One region of the Pseudoalteromonas 'SMAR' genome, then DNA from elsewhere that is predicted to be linked to it. Evidence: predicted binding sites of a transcription regulator. Region 1 holds the regulator's gene; each other region holds the start of a gene.

Region 1 (7,015 bases):
GAAGAGGGAGTCGCTCAGTGTATTGAAGCAGAAAAAGCAGCACTGGAAGCCGACCCCAGAATTGTTAATTCCGATGGCGCCAGCCTTGCCAGTCACCAAGGGATCCGAGTATATGGTAATAGCCACGGACTCATTGCCGGCTATCCGCGCACTCGCCATACCTTAAGCACTATGGTGATTGGTAAGGAAGGCGAGCAAATGCAACGTGACTCTGCTTACACCATTTCTCGAGTTCATAGTGAGTTGAAATCGGCCCACGATGTTGGCTTGGAAGCTGCCACCGCAACACTGGCAAAGCTTGGGAGCCGTAAAGTATCAACAGCAAAAGTGCCGGTGGTATTTCGTGCCGACATCGCCAATAGCTTGTTTGGCCACCTTGTTGCCGGTATTGGCGGTGGAGCTCTTTATCGTAAATCGAGCTTTTTACTCGACACACTTGGTGAGCAAATCTTTAACCCTTGTGTCAACATTACAGAAAAGCCTCACTTAATGCGTGGCTTAGCGTCTAGCCCCTTTGATAGTGAAGGAGTCAAGACGGTGGACCGCGATATTATCACCGATGGCGTGCTAAATACTTACCTGTTGGCAAGCTATGCAGCGCGACGCTTAGGAATGGAAGCGACGGGGCACGCCGGGGGTATTCACAATTGGCTGGTCAAGCCAACTCACGATGATCTCACTAGCTTGCTCGCTAATATGGGTACTGGGTTGTTGGTAACCGAGCTTATGGGACAAGGTGTTAATACGGTGACGGGTGATTACTCCCGTGGCGCGGCAGGGTTCTGGGTGGAAAATGGCGAAATCCAATACCCCGTTAGCGAAATCACCATTGCCGGAAACCTAAAAGACATGTTTATGGGCATTGAGGGCATTGGCGGTGATATTGAGCAGCGCGGCGCGGTGCAAACTGGCTCGGTGCTGGTTAATAATATGCAAGTTGGTGGAGAGTAACGCGGCCCACGGTGCTGGCATGTGCCAGCATCGTTCTAATACCCTAAACCAGCAGCCAGGTTGCGGTACCTAAGAAAGCAAAAATACCCACTATATCGGTGACTGTGGTGAGCACCACACTGCCGGCCAATGCTGGGTCGATGTTCATTCTCTTTAAAATGATGGGTATACTGGCGCCGGCAATACCTGCCGCCACCAGGTTCATAAACATTGCAAAGGCAATTACGCCGCCGAGTTTAAAGTCCCACTGCCAGATAGCAATCACCCCAGCGATGAGCACAGACCAAAGCACGCCATTGAGCGCGCCAATGGCCAGCTCTTTGCCGAGTAAAAATCGTTGGTTGGTTTGGTTAATGTGGCCAAGGGCGATACCACGTATCACCAAGGTGAGCGTTTGGCTACCAGCCACACCACCCATACTGGGCACAATGCCATTTAATACCGCAAGAATGGGCAGAATATCTAACGTGCCTTCAAAGAAACTGGCAACGAAGGCCGCCAGTAACGCCGTTAAAAGATTAATGCCAAGCCAAATAGAGCGGCGCTGGCTACTTTTCATCACCGGTGCAAAGGTATCTTCTTCATCCTCAAGACCGGCCATGCTTAGTAAGCTGTGCTCAGCGTCCTCACGAATAACATCAACTACGTCATCGATGGTGACTCGGCCTAGCAAATGCGCGTTATCGTCCACCACAGGCGCTGAGATCCAGTTGTGACGCTCAAAAAGTTGTGCCACTTCGGATTCATCCATCGAGATAGGGATGGTTTCCTTGTCTTCATCCATCAAGTCACGCACCAAGCTCTCAGGTGAGCTGGTTAATAATAAATTGATGGTTAACGCCCCTAAAAAGCAGTTGTCTTTGTCGACCACATAGAGCTCATCGGTGCCATCGGGTAACTCACCTTTTAAGCGCAAGTAACGAAATACCACTTCCAAGGTGACGTCGGGGCGAATGGTGACGGTATCGGTGCTCATTAAAGCACCGGCAGAGTGCTCTTTGTACGATAAGGCTTGGGTGGCGCGATCGCGGTCTTGGCTATCCATGGCGCCAATCACGTCTTGATAAACGGTATCAGGCAGGCTTCTTAATACGTCGCCGAGATCGTCGTCATCCATGTCCTCGGTAGCCGCTGCGATGAGCTCAGGTTCCATCTGCGCGATGATCCCCAAACGCACGTCCTCGGACAGTTCTTCAAGGACATCCCCCTGAATATCTGGGTCGACCAATTGCCAGAGCATGGCACGGACTTTATGGGGTGAAGACTCGAGTAAAAGAGCAGTATCACACGGTGCGGTTTCAGCTAATACCCGCCGAACTTGAACAAACTGTCCACTGTTTAAGGCTTTTGTCACCTTTTGCAGTTGTTCCAGTGTGTAGTCTTGCTCAAATACTTCAGGCATAGGCATCCTTTTGCGTGTTAATACTGAATACTATGGTTGTTGGTTTTATATTTTACCCTAGCTATTTTGTTATTTTATTGCAGAGAACCAACCTTACATGCAGCGCCAGGAGGGCAATACAGTGTAACCCACTTTACAAAAAACTACCAAGTAGAGTAAAGCAAAAGCGCCACCAGATCCGCTATGGCGACAGGATGTGAAGATAGGACAGTAAAGATGAGTTACCCAAACAGCTTGGTATTACTCATCCTCGTGGAATTTGTTTTCAATCAAGGCGCCAATTTCAGCCAGCGCTTTATCGGCATCAGGGCCTTCGCACACCACCTTGACCTCTTTACCTTGGCTGCTCTCAAGCAACAACAGTGCTAGTACGCTATCAGCGGCGGCTGACTTATCGCCTTGATAAAGCGTGACTGAGGCATCAAATTGCGTCGCTAGTTGCGCCAGCACCGACGCGGCTCTGGCATGCAAGCCGAGTTTGTTTTTGATTAAAAAGGTCCCTTGTTGCATTAGCCTTCCTGCTCACGGTGGCGTATTTTGACGTTACTGTGGGTTTTGGCAAAGCGTTCACCAATGGTTTGCGCAAGATAAACAGAGCGGTGCTGACCGCCAGTACAGCCAATGGCTATGGTTAAATAACTGCGGTTATTTCGCTCTAGATGTGGCAGCCAAGTTTGCACGAAAGTTTGAATTTGCCAAGTAAACTTCTGCACTATGCTGTGGCTAGCAAGGTAGTCAATCACCGGCTGATCTAATCCCGTTAACGGTTTTAGTTCTGGCTCCCAATGAGGATTGGGCAAAAAACGGGCATCAAACACGTAGTCGGCTTGTTTGGGGATACCATGTTTGAAACCAAATGACTCAAAGGTGATGATCAGTTGTTTGTCTTTTTTACCTAAAATCTTCTCGCGGATCTCTTCAGCAAGCTGGTGGACACTGAGGCTGGTAGTGTCGAGTAAAAAGTCAGCACGGGTGATCAAGACATCCAATAGCTCGCGCTCTTTTTTTATTGCTAAATCGAGTGGTAAGTTATGCAGCGATAATGGGTGTAAACGTCGGGTTTCAGAAAAGCGCTTTATAAGGGTCTGATCGTCACTATCTAAATAAAATAGAGCGGGCTTAGCAAATCCAGGAAGGTACTCAAGAATGTCGTTAAATTCGTCTTGTTCTTTGGGTAGGTTTCTAACGTCGATGCTGACAGCGATTTTATTGTAGTTATCGGATACGCTGCGCACCAAAGAAGGCAACAGGTTGACCGGGATGTTATCAACACAGTAATAGCCTAAGTCCTCTAGCACGCGTAAAGCCACTGATTTACCAGAACCAGAACGGCCACTAATAATGATTAACTCTAACCCCTTGTCTTCATCACCCATTATCGTCTCCTTGGATAACTGCGTAAAGCTCTTGATCGGTCTTGGCGTGCCGTAGCTGTTTACAAAACGATTTGTCTTGCAGTTTTTCAGCGATAGCAGCTAAAGTTTTTAAGTGTTCTTCATTATTGCCCTCAGGGACAATAAAAGCGACAAAAATGTCCACGGGTTGCTTGTCGATTGCTTCAAAGGCGATCGGCTGCTCACTCACCAGCACCATCGCCAGAATTTGCTCAATACCTTGCAACCGACCATGGGGTATGGCAATGCCTTTTCCTATCCCAGTACTGCCGAGCTTTTCCCGTGTCATTAACGCATCGAGAATGACGTGTTTGCTAACATCAGGAAGTTGCTGGTGAGCCAGTTCACTGATGTATTCTAGAATTCTTTTTTTGCTATTAAAAAGGACCGCAGCTTTGCTACAGTCCTTGTTCACTAATGTGCATAATTTCATTTTAGTGTCGAGTGAGCTTCTCTTTGTGTTTGATAACTTGACGGTCTAGCTTATCAATGAGCTTATCAATTGCCGCATACATATCTTGATGCTCGGTCGATGCAAACAGCTCACCGCCATTGACGTGTAATGTTGCCTCTGCTTTTTGTACCAGCTTTTCAACATCAAGGATCACGTGAACGTTATTTATATGATCAAAATGCCTCTCTAGCTTCGCAAACTTGTTGGTGACATAGTCTCGTAATGAGTCTGTGATTTCTACATGGCGACCAGTTAGATTTAGTTGCATAAGCATTTTCCTTCTTGGTTTTTTACGTCTTAAATCAAGCTTTTACGTTGATTTGACGGTGGAATGGCTAGGGATTCACGATATTTTGCAATCGTACGTCTCGCTACCTTAATTCCTTGCTCAGCTAAAATATCTGCAATTTTGCTATCACTTAATGGCTTAGCGGTGTTTTCTGCAGCTATTAGCTTTTTGATGAGCGCTCTAATCGCGGTAGATGAGCACTCACCGCCGTTTTCGGTACTGACATGGCTAGAGAAGAAATACTTTAACTCAAAGATACCACGAGGCGTATGCATATACTTCTGGGTGGTGACACGAGAAATTGTAGACTCATGCATATCAACCATCTCAGCGACATCATTAAGTACCATTGGGCGCATTGCTTCAGGGCCATGTTCAAAGAATGCCTGTTGTTGCTGGACAATGCAATTGGTTACTTTTAATAAAGTATCATTACGGCTTTCTAGACTTTTAATAAACCACTTAGCTTCTTGTAAGTGGGAGCGAATAAATTGGCTATCAGCACTAGAGCGAGCGGTTCTAGACATGGCCGCATAATGATCATTGACGCGGATTTTTGGCATGGCATCAGGATTGAGTTCGACTACCCAGCGACCTTTTACTTTTTTCACCGAGACATCAGGGATGACATACTCAGGCTCTTCACGAATAATGCTGGCGGCCGGCTTGGGATTGAGGCTGTGGATCAGCGTCATCACCTCTTTCAATTCGGCCTCTTTTAACCGCGTCTTTTTCGCTAAGGTACGGTAATCTCGGCTCGCCAGTAGATCGATGTGCTCAGTGAGGATCATTTTGGTTTCTGCCAGCCAAGGTGTCTCTGATGCAAACTGATTAAGCTGTATACACAAACACTCTTGCAAGCTCCGTGCAGCAACACCAACAGGGTCAAACAGCTGCACACGCTTGAGTACGGCTTCCACCTCGTCTAACTCTATCGGTTCCTCTGCTTCTGCGTCATTAATGCTGTCGAGAATGTCTTCACAGCTTAGGGTGAGTAATCCAGAGACATCGACCGCCTCAATGATGGCAATAGCAATGGCTCTATCCGTGGGACTAAAAGGAGTGAGCTCTAATTGCCACATCAAATAGTCATGCAGCGACTCAGATGTTTCTCCTTGATAAACATTATCATCATCTGGAAGAGGAGCTGAGCTGGCAACAGGGGCTGCACTCATATACTCATCCCAAGTGACGTCCATGGCTAAGTCATCGCTAACCGTGTCTTTGCTCATGGCGGTATCAGAATCGAGCTCATAATCACTGACAGGCGCTTCTTCCTGAGATGCTTGACCTTCGTCTGCAGCGGATTTTTCTTGGTTGTTTTGCTCCAAGCTTTCGGTATCAGCGTTTTCACCTTCTTCCACTTCTAGCAACGGGTTGCTATCCAGTGCTTCTTGGATTTCCTGTTGCAAATCCAAGGTACTGAGCTGCAGCAAGCGTATCGCCTGTTGCAGTTGTGGAGTCATTGTAAGTTGCTGCCCCATGCGCAGCTGTAATGATTGCCTCATGTATCTTTAACAATCCCTTATAACAGTTATTATTACTACGTCTTAACTATAGCTTGAATTGTTCGCCTAGGTAGACATCTCTTACGGTTTGATCGGCTAAAACGTGTTCTGGCGTACCTGATGCGATTAATTCCCCATGTGAAACAATATAAGCTTTTTCACATACATCAAGGGTTTCCCTGACATTATGATCGGTAATTAGCACGCCAATGCCACGATTTTTTAAGTGCTCAATTATGGTCTTTATATCTAACACCGAAATGGGATCAACACCAGCAAAAGGTTCATCAAGGAGAATAAATTTCGGGTTGGCCGCCAGAGCTCGGGCGATCTCTACTCGACGTCGTTCGCCACCAGACAGTGCCATTCCCTGTGAGTCGCGAATATGCTGGATATTAAACTCATCTAATAGTTCATTGAGTTCGGTTTCACGTTGGGCTTTGGTTAAGTCCTTACGGGTCTCTAAAATGGCCATTAAGTTTTGGTATACGGAAAGCTTACGAAAAATCGAGGACTCTTGGGGTAAATAGCCTATCCCCATTCGGGCGCGGCTGTGCATTGGCAATAACGTGATGTCTTCATCATTTATGCTAATTTCACCTTTGTCGCTAGGCACTAAGCCTACGATCATATAAAACGTGGTGGTTTTGCCAGCGCCATTAGGCCCTAATAAACCGACAATGCTGCCAGCTTCAACGCTTAACTCAACATTTTTGACCACCTGTCGGCCTTTGTAGCTTTTCGCAAGCCCAGTTGCTGTTAATACGCTCATGGATTGTTACCTTGCGATGGTTGTGGTTCTTTTTCTTTTTTGTTTTCATCGTCCTCATCAACCGGCACTAATACGGTTCTGACCCTGGAATCCTGTTGCCCCGAACGTTCAGCGCTGATCAGTTGTTGTTCAATATCATAGGTGATGACTTGGGCATTAATTTTTTGTCCAGCTTGGCTAATTTCGGCGTCACCGGAAATAACCAGCGTCAGAGCTGCTACGTCGTAACGAATTTCATTGGCTTT
Region 2 (7,015 bases), on a different contig from region 1:
CTTTAACGAGCTATTTAGTGAAGGCTTTAGCGACGATGAAGACGACATGGTAGAGCAAGACTTTGCACCGCAAACACAGACGGTGGGCTTATTACCGGATGAGGGGATTGAGCTTAAAGAGTATTTGGCTGAGCTTGAAATTGATCTTATCACCCAGGCCTTAGAGCGCTATGACTACGTGGTTGCTCGCGCCGCTGAGATTTTAGGCGTACGTCGAACCACCTTGGTCGAGAAAATGAAGAAGTATAATCTTAATCGAGATTAGAGTCGTTGCAACCGTTAAGAGGCGGGTTAGCAGTACCCGCTGGCACTTAGGTTCTTCTTTTAGGGCATAAAGTTTGCCTTACTACGTTAAGCATGTCTTATTGAGAAAACGTGCGTAGCATGCTTCTTTTACAAGTAGGCCTGCCTCAAATAGACCACTTAATTAAGCAAAAGGATATTAAGGAGATAACAATCTCTAGAAATAAAACCGTTAAGTTCTCTTGTTACGTTGGCTTAACGGCGGTCATTATTGGCCTTATTGCGTTTTCACTAAGTTGGAACCTTTGGGATTTCTGGGGCGGTAGGCCCATGCCAGGCGTACAGCTTATTCTTTTGCCCGGAAACCTCACGCTGAAATATTTCTGGCATCCACTATTTACCGAAGAAGTTAACTTTTGGCCTAAACTCCTGATGCTAATGTTAGGACAGTTTTTTGTCAGTGCGGTGAGTGCTGCCATTGCGGCAGTGTTACTTCAAGTGATTAAAGGTAAACAGCGAGCCTAGAGCAATCATCTTACGTGCTTTTAAGCTGTTGTAGTTGCTCTAATGGATAGTCATCTATGATGGCTTGCTTACAAAAACAGTCATCAGCGTGATCGTTCACCATGCCACAGGCCTGCATATGAGCATACACCGTAGTAGAGCCGAGAAATTTAAAGCCCCGCTTTTTCAAATCTTTTGCCAACTTATTACTCAGAGGACTGGTGGCAACAACATCACGGTCAGTGGCAATGGTATTTATAATGGGACTGAAATTAACAAACTGCCACTGGTAGCGAGCAAAGCTGCCAAATTCTTGTTGTATCTCTATAAAGCGCTTGGCGTTATTAATGGTGGCGTTAATTTTCGCCCGGTGTCGAATTATACCATCAAATTGCATTAGGCGGTCACAGTCCGACTCGGTCATCTGACTGACACGGGTTACATCAAATTCGAAAAAGGCTTGGCGATAACCGTCGCGCTTTTTTAAAACGGTATACCAGCTTAAGCCCGCTTGTGCCGATTCAAGAGTGATAAACTCAAACAGACGTTGATCGTCCAGCACCGGTCTGCCCCATTCAGTATCATGATACTCAACGTAATCAGGCTTTGTTTCATCGAGCCAACGGCAGCGTGTCACCATTTTTTAATCCCATAAAATAAGCATTCAATTAAGTGCTGTCTGGCACTTTTACCAGCACAAACCTCACTTAACTTAAGCTAGCATATATATGTATATTAATACAGTGTCAATAAAGTAACAGTTGGAGTGTGGTTATAACCCATTGTATTAAATGAAAAATAAAGTTGGTTCACTTCTTGCTTTTATCAATTGAATTTAATTTTAAAGAGAGCGGAACAATGGCATTAGCACATGTTATTAATCCACAATTCGTGCCCACAGCGAATCAATTTAACCCTTGCTTGTTGCAAGAGGCATATGTTGGTGAGTTAAGTGATTTAAGACAGCAAGCCAGCTGGTTAAGTCATTTGGTTGATACCATGCCTGCAGGTGTCGTGGTACTTGATGGTCAAGGCATGATAGCCAAGGCCAACCAGATCGCAATTGATATGCTGGGCGAACCTTTGGAAGGGGAAAAGTGGTTTAGTATTATCCAACGTTCTTTTCGGCCGCAGCAAGACGATGGTCATGAGGTCTCTTTAAAAGATGGTAAAAGAATTAAATTAGACATCACAGCACTGACCCCGGAACCTGGTCAGCTGATCTTGATGACCGACTTAACAGAGACACGGCGTTTACAAAGTCGGGTAGCGCACATGCAGCGCCTTAGTGCCCTCGGTAAAATGGTGGCGTCACTAGCCCACCAAGTGCGAACCCCACTTTCTGCCGCGATGCTCTATGGCGCTAATTTAGGTTCGGCAAACCTGCCCAGTCAGTCACGAGAAAAGTTTCATGACAAGCTGATGTCACGGTTAAAAGACCTTGAGAGTCAAGTTAATGACATGCTGTTGTTTGCCAAAAGTGGCGACCAACAGGTGGTAGAGCGGGTATCGATGCAACAATTATTAAGCGAGGTTAAAGCGGGTGCTGACGCTATGATTGAGCTTAATAAAGCCAGCTTAGAAGCACGTCTACCAGAGCCAGACATGCAGATCATGGGGAATAAAACCGCGCTGGCCAGTGCCATCCAAAATTTAATTCATAATAGCATTCAAATAATTGGCAGTGATGCAAACATCGAACTCCACGCTGAGCGAGATGAGTCGGGAGAGCACGTTTGTATCGCGGTGACGGACAATGGCCCCGGTATCGATGAGTCTCAAGTTGACAAATTATTTGAACCTTTCTTTACCACCAAGTCGCAAGGTACGGGTCTTGGGCTTGCTGTGGTCAATTCGGTTGCCAATGCCCACCAAGGTTATGTAAAAGCAGAAAACATAGCAGGCAAAGGGGCACGGTTTAGCCTAGTACTACCACTGACTGAAGCGGAGGAACTATGAGTAACAAAGTATTAGTTGTAGAGGATGATGCCGGCTTAAGAGAAGCACTCATTGACACCTTGCAGCTTTCCAATATCGAGTGTGTGGAGGCAAGCTGTGCAGAACAGGCAGTGCTGTTATTGAAACAAGAATCATTCTCTCTCGTCGTGAGCGATGTGCAAATGGGAGAGATGAGCGGCTTAGATTTACTGAAAACCATTAAGCTCAATTATCCTGAGCTACCGGTGTTAATGATGACCGCCTATGCCACTATTGACGATGCTGTTGAGGCGATGCGCCTCGGTGCCATTGATTACATGGCCAAACCATTTGCGCCAGAAGTTTTGCTCAATATGGTGAGTCGTTACTTGCCCGAAAAAGCAAAAGAAACCGATGGTCCGGTGGTGGCTGATAACAAAAGTCTCAAGTTACTAGAGCTGGCCACCAAAGTCGCCAAATCAGATGCCAGCGTTATGGTACTTGGCCCCAGTGGCTCGGGCAAAGAAGTGTTAGCCCGCTTTATTCACGATAAATCGGAGCGAGCGCAAGAGCCGTTTATTGCCATTAACTGTGCAGCTATTCCCGAAAATATGCTCGAAGCCACCTTGTTTGGCTATGAAAAAGGGGCGTTTACCGGGGCTATCCAAGCTTGTCCGGGTAAATTTGAACAAGCACAGAAAGGCACTATTTTACTCGACGAGATTACTGAGATGGATTTGGGCCTGCAAGCTAAACTGCTGCGGGTGTTGCAAGAGCGTGAAGTAGAGCGCTTGGGAAGCCGCAAAACCATTTCACTGGATGTGCGAGTGTTGGCGACCAGTAACCGCGACTTAAAAGAAGCCGTTGCTGAGGGCGTATTTCGTGAAGATTTATATTACCGCTTAAATGTGTTCCCACTTGAGTGGTTGCCATTAAAAGAGCGACCTGGCGACATTGTGGTGCTAGCGGAGCACTTGTTGACCCGCCACACTCAGTCAGTGTCAAAACCAACGCCACAGCTAAGCGCCAAGGCAAAAGAGAAACTATTACAGCATAGCTGGCCCGGTAACGTGCGCGAGTTAGATAATGTCATTCAGCGCGCCTTGATTTTATTACAAGGCAATGAAATTCATGAAGACGATATCTTTATTGAGCACTTTTCAGCCATGCCAGAAACGCTTGCAGATACTGCGGTAGTAGCCACTTCGATTACCCCAACAGAGCGGGAAAGTGAAGCGGATGGTATGAACTACAAAGAAGAGTTGCAAGACAAAGAGCATCAAATTATTCTCGATACATTGGCTAAATTTAATGGTAAACGTAAACAAGTGGCTGAAGTGCTGGGTATGAGCCCCAGAACGCTGCGCTATAAGTTGGCCAAAATGCGCGACTTAGGGATTGCGTTGCCCGTTTAACTGAGTTTTTATCTGTTTTTTACTTCAGGCGCTGCAGTCAGCGCCTGCTTATTTCCCTCCTGCCAAAATTCCGTCACAGAAAGGCTCTATAAGTCATTGAAATATATTGTTTATTTATTGGCATGAAATGTGCTTTAACTAAGTTACGTATAGTTATTTTGGATAAAGCATCATGAAAGTACAATCATCAGCGCTATTTCAAGAAATGCAAGCGATGGCTGCACAAGCGACTAAAAATCCACAGCCTACGGTTGAGCCGGTTAAAACAGCCGCTTCGTCATCTGCGCAATTTGGCGATTTATTATCTGATGCCTTGAATACCGTTCATGGCTTACAGCAAAACGCTAAGCAAAAAGTGGTTGCCGTTGAAACTGGAGATCGCAGTGTGTCTTTGGCAGAAGCGATGATCGCCAAGCAAAAATCTTCGGTGGCTTTTGAGGCAACAGTACAAGTGCGTAATAAACTTGTTGAGTCATACAAAGAAATTATGAGCATGCCAGTTTAATAGAGTGACTTTGGAGAGTAATCGTGGCTACTAATCAATCAACAGATCTAACGCTTTCCGACGGCGCTATGAATAACGATAGCGGCGCAGATGAGCAGCAAGAGCAAAAATCTGGCTACTTTAGCGCGTTAAGTGGTGTCGATATGCTACGCCAGGTTACTCTGGTCATTGCTTTGGCAATTTGTTTAGCAATAGCAATCTTCATCATTATCTGGGCGCGTCAGCCAGATATGCGTCCATTAGGCAAATACCCTACCGAAGAGTTGGTGGAAACACTCGATTTCCTTGATCAGCAGAAAATTGAATACGAGCTTGATGGCAACACCATTATGGTGGCTGAGTCGGATTACCAAAACATTAAACTCAGCATGGCCCGTGACGGTTTCTCGCAGTCACCCAGTTCAGGTACTGATATCTTAATGCAAGATATGGGCTTTGGGGTGAGTCAGCGCTTAGAACGTGAGCGTTTAAAGCACAGCCGTGAACAACAGTTATCGCGCACCATTGAAGAGCTGCAAGATATCAACCGCGCCAAGGTATTATTGGCTATCCCGAAAGAAAATGTCTTTGCTCGTCGTGAGAAAAAACCGTCAGCTACTGTGGTTGTGACCATGAAACGCGGTCGCACATTAGACGGCGAAGAAGTCGATTCCATTGTTGATATAGTTGCCTCAGCAGTGCAAGGTTTAGAGCCTGCACGTGTTACCGTAACCGATCAAAATGGCCGCCTACTTAATTCGGGCTCGCAAGACTCTTTGGCAGCACGCTCAAGAAAAGAATATGACCTTGAACGCAAGCGTGAGCAAGAATACCTGGAAAAAATTGATAGTATTCTTATTCCAACTGTGGGCTTAGGTAACTTCACTGCCCAAGTCGATTTAACCATGGACTTTAGCTCGGTAGAAGAGACGCAGAAACGTTTCAATCCAGACTTACCAGCGGTGCGCAGTGAAACTACGTATGAAGAAAACAACATCGGTGGCTTGGCTGTGGGGATCCCTGGTGCGTTAACCAATCAGCCGCCTATGGACTCAAACATCCCCGAAGTCGTAGGTCAAGGTGGTAATGGTAAGGGTGCTACGCCAAGCAGTGTGCAAAAAGAAGCGACTCGTAACTATGAGTTAGACACCACAATCAGCCATAAGCGTCAACAAACTGGCGTTATTCGCCGCATCAGTGTCAGTGTGGCCGTGGATTACGTGCAAAAAGCCAATGCCGAAGGCAACATGGAGATGGTTCCACGCTCACAAGAAGAGCTGAATAATATTCGTCGTTTATTACAAGGTGGCGTGGGCTTTGACATGCAGCGAGGTGATGCCCTAGAAGTAGTAACAGTACCATTTGTTCGTGAAGACTTAATGGCGGTGGAGGAATTACCACTGTGGGAGCAAGACTGGTTCCAAAAAGTTATCCGTCTTGGCGCCGGAACATTGGTTATCATTGTGCTAATCTTAGCGGTAGTAAGACCTATGTTGAAACGTCTAATCTACCCAGAAGATACCTTGGAAGAGTATGACGAAGATGCATTAACCAGTGGCGTAGACCTCGGTGACAGCACCCTTGATATGTTAAATAATGACTTTGATGAGTCGGCAGTTGGCTTCTCCTCAGATGGTAGATTACAATTGCCTGACCTACACGGTGACGAAGACCTACTTAAAGCAGTACGTGCTCTGGTCGCTAACGAGCCTGAACTCTCATCACAAGTTGTGAAAGCGTGGTTGACAGAAGATGACTGATCAAGAAGAAAAACAATTACCTGCGGCGTTCGACGTTGACAAGCTTGACGGCGTCGATAAAGCGGCCATCTTGCTGCTAAGTTTAACGGAAGAGGATGCCGCACAAATACTAAAGCACCTGGAGCCTAAGCAGGTGCAAAAGGTGGGGATGTCGATGGCGGCGATGGACGACTTATCGCAAGCCAAAATTGCCGCAGTACACAACCTGTTTATTGAACAAATTCAAAGCTTCAGTACCATTGGTTTCCAATCTGAAGACTTTATTAAAAAGGCGCTTACTGCGGCGCTAGGTGAAGATAAAGCGGCGAGCCTGATTGACCAAATTGTTATGGGCTCTGGCGCGAAAGGGTTGGACTCTTTAAAGTGGATGGATTCTAAGCAGGTTGCCAATATCATCCGTAATGAGCACCCGCAAATTCAAACCATTGTATTGTCTTATTTGGAGCCTGAGCAATCAGCTGAAATTCTAGCGCAATTTCCTGAGAAAGTGCGCCTAGACTTAACCATGCGGATCGCCAACTTAGAAGAAGTGCAACCAGCGGCACTGCAAGAGCTCAACGAAATCATGGAGAAACAGTTCGCAGGTCAAGCCGGTGCCCAAGCTGCGAAAATGGGCGGCTTAAAAGCCGCAGCAGATATCTTGAACTACCTCGATACCAATATTGAAGGTCAGCTAATGGATTCAATCCGTG
Region 3 (7,015 bases), on a different contig from region 1:
AAGCTGCAGGGTTTTGCTCAACATTTGCTTTGCAGCATCTGCAACCTGAACATTGGTTTGGTAAGAACGAGAGGCTGAAATCATATTTGCCATCTCCTCTACCACATTCACATTCGGTTTATAAATGTAGCCATTTGCATCAGCACTAGGGTGGTTTGGATTGTACTCAATCTGAAGCGGTTTATCGCTTTCAACCACACCTAGCACCTTCACTCCAACAGACGATCCCATGGCATTATTTTGGGAAGTTGAAGCTTTAGAAAGTTCAGCTGCAAACACCGGATGTCTAGCGCGATACACTCCTTCTTGGCTGGAGCTTATCGAGTTGGCATTCGAAATGTTACTCGCAGTGGTGTTCAGGCGCACATTTTGGGCACTCATGCCCGAGCCAGAAATATCAAAAACGTTGTAAAGACTCATAATTATGCTCCTTGACCACCCAGTGCCTTTTTAAGGCCACTGAAATTACCAGATAAAAACTGCAAACTGGCTTGGTACTCTAATGCATTCTGTGTATACAAGTTTCGTTCCACTTGTATGTCCACTGAGTTACCATCACCTGTATCTGCTTGATTTGGCGAACGATATAGTTCATTTGCGTTGGTCATTTTAGTGCCACCACTGAGATGCTTGGCATCAGTTCTCACCATATCATTGCCGCTTCTTTGCCCCGCTTTTGCCGCTTTTAAGGCACCTGCGAAGTCAATATCTTTTGCTTTATATCCTGGAGTGTCCGCATTTGCGATATTACTCGCTAACATTTCCGCACGTTGCGAGCGGATCAGCATGGTATGCTGATGAACACCCAGTGCTTTATCGAAACTTATAGCCATAGTTAAACTCCAAAAATTTGACTCACAGTGATAAAGCAATCTTTAGGCCAAAATATAAATTTATTTTTTCTCTTTAATTTCAATGGTTAATACCATTAAAAAGGCGAGGTAATGATCTATTTGAGGCTAATTCATTAAACTTATGCTCATCAAAAATCACTGTCAACGAAACAAAAATAGTAGAGGTTAAGGTTGGTTTTAAGCATCAGCTTGTTATTAAAAAAGAGGAGCAAACGTTTTTCTATGACAGGAAAAAGTTATTGTCAGAAGTGGCACCGGCAAAGCTAAGCAAGTCAAGGTTCGGCAACAGCAATTCAATAGCATCAGTAAGACGATGTAGGAGCAAGTTGATAATTATACCAATTCGCTCAATTAAGTGGTCTATTTGAGGCAAGAAAATTCTGACGATAACACCGCTCTCGCGTCCTGCTACCGCCAAGGTGCCTATATCCGTATAGGCAAGGCGAAAATTTTGCTATTTAGTTGTTCTAAATGAGAAATTTTTAACGCAGTTAGCGTTGAATTTGATCCCTCAAATTGAGTAAGTATTAATCCGGATTGGTATTATAGAGCTGGCTTGCAACAGTGTTTTGAGGCACTGTTGCGAAGCTTAATGGTAGAGTGACTATTTTTTCTGGTAAATAATACCTGGGTTACAGCGGATCATAGTAAAGTCATCACTTAAACCGGCCATTGACTCAGAGGCACCTAAAAACAAGTAACCATTAGGATTGAGTGACTGTGCAAATTGCGCAATGATTTTTGCTTTGACCTCTGGGGAAAAATAGATCAGTACATTGCGGCAAAAAATGACATCAAACTTGCCCATCAAAGCATAAGAGTCCAACAAGTTAAGGTGCCTAAAGCTCACCATTTTTCGTATTGGCTCTACCACTTTAGCCATACCATTACCGCTGTCGGTAAAAAACTTTTTGCGTCGCTCTGGAGACAATCCACGCGCTAACGCCAAAGCGTCATATTCAGCGTTTTTACACATATCAAGCATGGTATTAGAAATGTCAGTACCCACTATCTGCACGCCCATTTTGAGGGCGCCTGGCGACTTACTGACATACTCATTCGCTGACATGGCAATGGAATACGGCTCTTGTCCTGACGAACTTGCCGCTGACCAAATTTTCACTGGTCTTCTTAGATCTTTAAACTCCGGCAAGATCCGATTTTTAAGTAACTCAAACGGGTAAGTATCTCTAAACCATAAGGTTTCGTTGGTAGTCATGGCATCAACCACCGCGGCACGAAGTTGCCGTTCATGGGGGCTTAGTGTTTTAGCAACTAACGATGACAAAGATTCAACATTGAAGCGCGCCATCAATGGAGCTAATCGACTTTTAACCAAGTACAATTTGTTGTTGCCCAGTACGATCCCACACTGCTGCTCCAGAAAGGTTCGAAATTGATCGTACTCTTTTTGCTCTAAATGCTTATTTTCCAAGTGCTACCACCAGCTTTAATCACAATGAACCCATTTCTTAACCGCTGCGGCTAATTCATCGGGGTTAAACTTAGCAATAAAATCATCTGCGCCTACTTTTTCAATCATTGCCTGATTGAATACCCCACTTAAGGAAGTATGTAAAATAACATGAAGTGGCGCTAACTTTGGATCCGCCTTGATCTCAGCCGTTAAGGTATAGCCATCCATTTCCGGCATTTCAACATCCGATATCAACAAGCCTACGCGCTCGGTGACATTATTTTGACAGTCCATATCGGCAATTTCTCTAAGCCTGATCAGCGCTTCTTTGCCGTTTTTAGCCAACTCGGTTTGCACTCCTAAAGGTTCTAATGCACGCTTGACCTGGTTTCGCGCTACTGCCGAGTCATCAGCAATAAAGACAATACGCTCGCCCAAATCTTTTTGCATTTCGCCATCAGAGACAATTCCAGCGCTGACTTCAGTATCTATAGGACAAATTTCGTTTAAGATCTTTTCTACGTCAAGGATTTCGACTAATTCATCTTCAATTTCTGTTACTGCGGTTAGGTAAGAATAACGACCAGCCCCCGAAGGTGGCGGCATTATTTTCTCCCAGTTCATGTTGACAATACGTTCTACAGCGCTTACCAAGAATCCTTGAACTGAGCGGTTATATTCAGCGATAACAATAAAACAATTGCGGATATCTTGGATAGGAGGCCCACCTACCGCCAGCGACATATCAATTACTGAAATAGTTTGACCACGAATATGAGCCACACCACGAATAAGCGGATTAGACTTTGGCATGCTCGTCAGGGCAGGACATTGTAGAACTTCTCTGACCTTAAAGACATTAATACCGAAGCGTTGTCGACCTTGAAGCCGAAAAAGTAATAGCTCGAGTCGGTTTTGTCCAACCAGCTGGGTACGTTGGTTCACCGAATCTAAAACACCTGCCATTTCAATCTCCTACTGAATAAACCGCTAATCGGAACGATCTTTGCTTCGACTCTGATATGGTTAAACACCCTTGATTAGGTGCAGTTATTAAAGCAGAATCTTTATACCTTGTTTCACCCCATAAGCATAGTCGAAACATCATGAGTTTGTTAAAAAAAACCTATTACAATCAATTTTTTTGTTTGTTCGCTTATTTTATAGGCATAGGCTATGCCCATTGTCAGCAATATGACAACAACATGTTGGAGCAAGCGGCCATTGATTTTATTACTCCTCAAATCGAACAAGACCCTGACAGCAAGCTCTCGGTTACCACCATACCGCTGGATGACCGCATCCCGGCCCGAGAGTGTCAACAGCCATTAGAGCGCGCCACGGCCATGACTCCTCCTTTTAATACTCAGGTAACCGTGCAATTACGCTGCAACGATTTAGTCAGTTGGACGCAATACGTCCATGTCCGGATCGACCGTCTATTCCCAGTGTTAGTTAGCGCCAACATGCTCGAAAAAGGCAGTATCATTACGGCTGAAGACATCAAAAAAGAGTATCAACCCAAACGTTTTCGCCGAGTTTCATATATTGAAGAAGCTAAGCTCATTATTGGCAGCCGCAGTAAACGCAATATTCGTGAGGGGCAGGCCTTCACCCAGCGTCATATTTGTATGGTATGCAAAGGCGATGGCGTGACTATTTTTGCTAAGTCTGGTGGTTTGGTAATAAAAACAGCCGGTGAAGCACTGCAAGACGGCAATAAAGGGGATTTAGTTCGGGTAAAAAATGCTCGCTCTGGCAAGACCTTACGTGCTAGAGTTATCGATGTAGAAACTGTTGAGGTGAATTTATAAAAAATTTGCTAAAGTAATGCTTACGCAAGCCGATATAGTGGCTGAGAGTATAATAGTATTGGGTCTACAATCATGGTTAATCAAGTTAACGGTCAAAATCAATCTACATCCGTTGCTAACAATGTTAAGCAACAAAAAGCGGAGTTACAACGTAACGAAGCCAATGCCACGAATAATAAGGCACCTGCAGCACCTAAAGCGGCTGCGGATTCAGTGAGCCTAACCCCACAGGCACAACAGTTAAAGTCTGTAAATGATAAGGCGCAGCAGTCTTCCGGTTTTGACGATAAAAAAGTCGAAGAGCTGAAAAAAGCTATTGCCGAAGGCAAGTACCAGGTTGACGCCGATAAACTGGCAAAAAACATAGCAGCATTCGAGTTCGAGATCTATGGATGATACGGTTCGGCTTTGCCACCACAAACTAACGCAACAAATTAGTGCACTAGAAGCTTTGACCCAGCTTCTAGTGGACGAGCTTGAGGCGCTCGCCTCTCGCCACGGTGATAGCTTAAAAGATATCGCTCGGGAAAAACTCTCACACATCACACAACTGCAACAACTCGACAAAGAACTCGCTCAAGTCGATGTTGAACTGTTCAAAAACGAAGAACTTTCGCCCCTAGTAGACCAAGTTAAATTGCTACTGAATGATTGTAAGCGCAAAAATGAAGTTAACGCCAAAGCGGCTCACCATGCCAATGTTAGCACCAGAGAGCTGAAAGAAATTCTGATAGGTGTGCCTGCATCAGTAACTTATGGTGAAGACGGCAGTGTCAAAAGCAGTGATAATAAGCTAGTAAAGAACTTGAAAGCCTAAATTAGGCTTTCATTGTTTAAGCTGTTATTTGATACTGTAACGGATCTTTTTAATTTTCTTCGGCTTAGTTTGCGCAATATAGAGGTTGTACACTCTTTTCATATCTAGCTCTAATTCCGTGGCATAGGTATCACCGACTGAGTAGCTTTTGAGCACTTTTGCGCCCCTGATAAGGCCATTAACTTGACTTTTTAAGCCATCATTTTGCGCTATGGCCCCTTTTACCGTGGTTGTTGCAGTCAACTTTTGTCCATACAGTTGCTCCGCTAATTCACGATACGCTTCAAGCTTAGAAACCTTGATTGCCATTAACTGTTTCTCACCATCCGTCGCTCCCGGTTGTGCACTTAACGGCGCATAACCAACGGCTTTGAGTACCGGATAACTATCAGGTTTTATGGTTTCATACTCAATGTGTTTGTCTGCAATACTGGCACAGCCATTAAGCCAGGCGAATGTGGTGACCAAAAGCAGTACGTAACGTGATTTAAATACCCTCATCCTAACCATCTCCACTACAATCAATAAATACAATACCAGTCCGCATTACGCCTTGTTCGCTTAGACTAGGCCACTTTTTAAGCGAATCGGTATAAGAGTTCACTTAGCTGATATATGCACGAATCCTGCCAAAATTTGGCACAGGTATTGCTGATATTTAGGTAGTTAATGAATTAGGTTACTCAAAATGAACAAGCATATTGTACTAAGCTTATCACTCATCAGTTTATCTTACGCCAATGGCGCTAGCGCGGAGTGGTTTGAAGTAACAGGCATTGCTGACATCAAAAGTGGTGATCAGCAAAAAGCCAAACGTAAGGCTGTCAACGATGCCATTACCCAGGCTCTGTTATTTTCTGGCGCTAATGTCAGCAGTGTACAAACTGTCACCGATGGTGTGCTGACTCAGGATGAATTAAAAATACGCTCCAACGCCCAAGTGCAAAGCGCCAATGTGGTGTCGGAGTCACGGGTAGGTGATAGCTGGCACGTCACCTTACACATTGATATTATGCCACAGGATCAGCAATGCCCTACGAGCGCCTACAATAAACAAATCGCCATTACTCAAAGTCAATTAAAGAACAAGCACCAAGCAACCTTGGGTCAAATCTTTGACATACACAAGGTGGTAAGTAAAAAGCTCTATCAAACCATGAATGGCCAAAGCACCAGCTTAGAGCCAGTGCCTTACTTCGCACAAACCATCAATGTTGAACGCTTTTTTAGCCAGCGTTTTGATTATAACGAACGTTTAATTGAAACCGTTACGGCCAATACCAATAGCCAATATGTTTTGCTTTCTCAGATCAGCGACATTTCCAGTGTGGATAAACTTAACAGTGACTTTGCATTTTGGCAGAGCGATAAGTTTTTGCGTAGCTTTAAAATCGACTTTGCCCTTTTTGATGCCTTATCGCACGAGCGTGTGTGGCAAAAGCAGTACGCCACACAAGGCGTTTGGCCATTTAAAAAGACCAAACTAATAGACGTTTATAGTGAGCGCTTCTGGCGCACAGATTATGCCGACGAAATCCAGTTAACACTCGAGCAAGTTACCATTGACTTAAATGCCGCCGTGGCTTGCTTAGCAACGAATGGTAAAATTCTGCACGTTGACGGCGATCAAGTGATTATTAACCTTGGCCGTATGCATGGATTGGAAAATGGCCAAATATTGAACATTGCGCACAGCAGCCCAGTGACCAACGCACGCGGCAAGCAGTACATGCGCCAAATCAAGACCATTAATAAGGTTCGTGTCACACAAATTAACGCCCAAAATGCAGTGGCTGTGAACATAAGTAACCGCCCACTCAACAACGTACAAATAAATGATTTAGTAGAAATTCAGGTAGAGCAAAAGGAGGATTTTGCTCTTTAAGGAATGGCGTCCCCAGTAGGAATCGAACCTACATCGAAGCCTTAGGAGGGCCTAGTTTTATCCATTAAACTATGGGGACATCCACTTAGCAGCTTTATAACAATCCATATTCATACTTGCGCCATTTGCAGGAGCCACTGTTACACTTATTGGGTTATACCAATCCACGTTAATACTTACTCAATTTGAGGGAGTAAATTTGACGCTAACGGCGTTAAAAATTTCTTA

Evidence for each region. The regulator sigma-54, encoded in region 1, starts transcription at its own class of promoters, with help from an activator protein. The targets are predictions, from matches to a motif close to GTTGGCACGNNNNTNGNNT.
Region 2: the regulator sigma-54 is predicted to act here: its motif matches at 4,196-4,214, upstream of fliE (flagellar hook-basal body complex protein FliE).
Region 3: the regulator sigma-54 is predicted to act here: its motif matches at 5,518-5,536, upstream of ACNKW2_RS11975 (LPP20 family lipoprotein).

What each region holds. Positions count from the first base shown of each region.
Region 1 is NZ_JBLWMW010000004.1:125,178-132,192, reverse strand. It holds gene pmbA (metalloprotease PmbA) at 1-951, shown strand, start outside; gene mgtE (magnesium transporter) at 995-2,353, opposite strand; gene ACNKW2_RS03360 (HPr family phosphocarrier protein) at 2,594-2,863, opposite strand; gene rapZ (RNase adapter RapZ) at 2,863-3,729, opposite strand; gene ptsN (PTS IIA-like nitrogen regulatory protein PtsN) at 3,722-4,180, opposite strand; gene hpf (ribosome hibernation promoting factor) at 4,182-4,469, opposite strand; gene ACNKW2_RS03340 (RNA polymerase factor sigma-54) at 4,499-5,998, opposite strand; gene lptB (LPS export ABC transporter ATP-binding protein) at 6,045-6,770, opposite strand; gene lptA (lipopolysaccharide transport periplasmic protein LptA) at 6,767-7,015, opposite strand, start outside.
Region 2 is NZ_JBLWMW010000010.1:18,439-25,453, forward strand. It holds gene ACNKW2_RS06270 (sigma-54 dependent transcriptional regulator) at 1-265, shown strand, start outside; gene ACNKW2_RS06275 (hypothetical protein) at 385-768, shown strand; gene ACNKW2_RS06280 (DNA-3-methyladenine glycosylase I) at 779-1,387, opposite strand; gene ACNKW2_RS06285 (sensor histidine kinase) at 1,606-2,706, shown strand; gene ACNKW2_RS06290 (sigma-54-dependent transcriptional regulator) at 2,703-4,079, shown strand; gene fliE (flagellar hook-basal body complex protein FliE) at 4,252-4,584, shown strand; gene fliF (flagellar basal-body MS-ring/collar protein FliF) at 4,605-6,323, shown strand; gene fliG (flagellar motor switch protein FliG) at 6,316-7,015, shown strand, end outside.
Region 3 is NZ_JBLWMW010000026.1:38,062-45,076, reverse strand. It holds gene flgC (flagellar basal body rod protein FlgC) at 1-420, opposite strand, end outside; gene flgB (flagellar basal body rod protein FlgB) at 423-833, opposite strand; gene ACNKW2_RS12000 (CheR family methyltransferase) at 1,459-2,289, opposite strand; gene ACNKW2_RS11995 (chemotaxis protein CheV) at 2,305-3,237, opposite strand; gene flgA (flagellar basal body P-ring formation chaperone FlgA) at 3,378-4,085, shown strand; gene flgM (flagellar biosynthesis anti-sigma factor FlgM) at 4,158-4,481, shown strand; gene ACNKW2_RS11980 (flagella synthesis protein FlgN) at 4,474-4,902, shown strand; gene ACNKW2_RS11975 (LPP20 family lipoprotein) at 4,927-5,403, opposite strand; gene ACNKW2_RS11970 (flagellar assembly protein T N-terminal domain-containing protein) at 5,591-6,787, shown strand; tRNA gene ACNKW2_RS11965 (tRNA-Arg) at 6,792-6,866, opposite strand.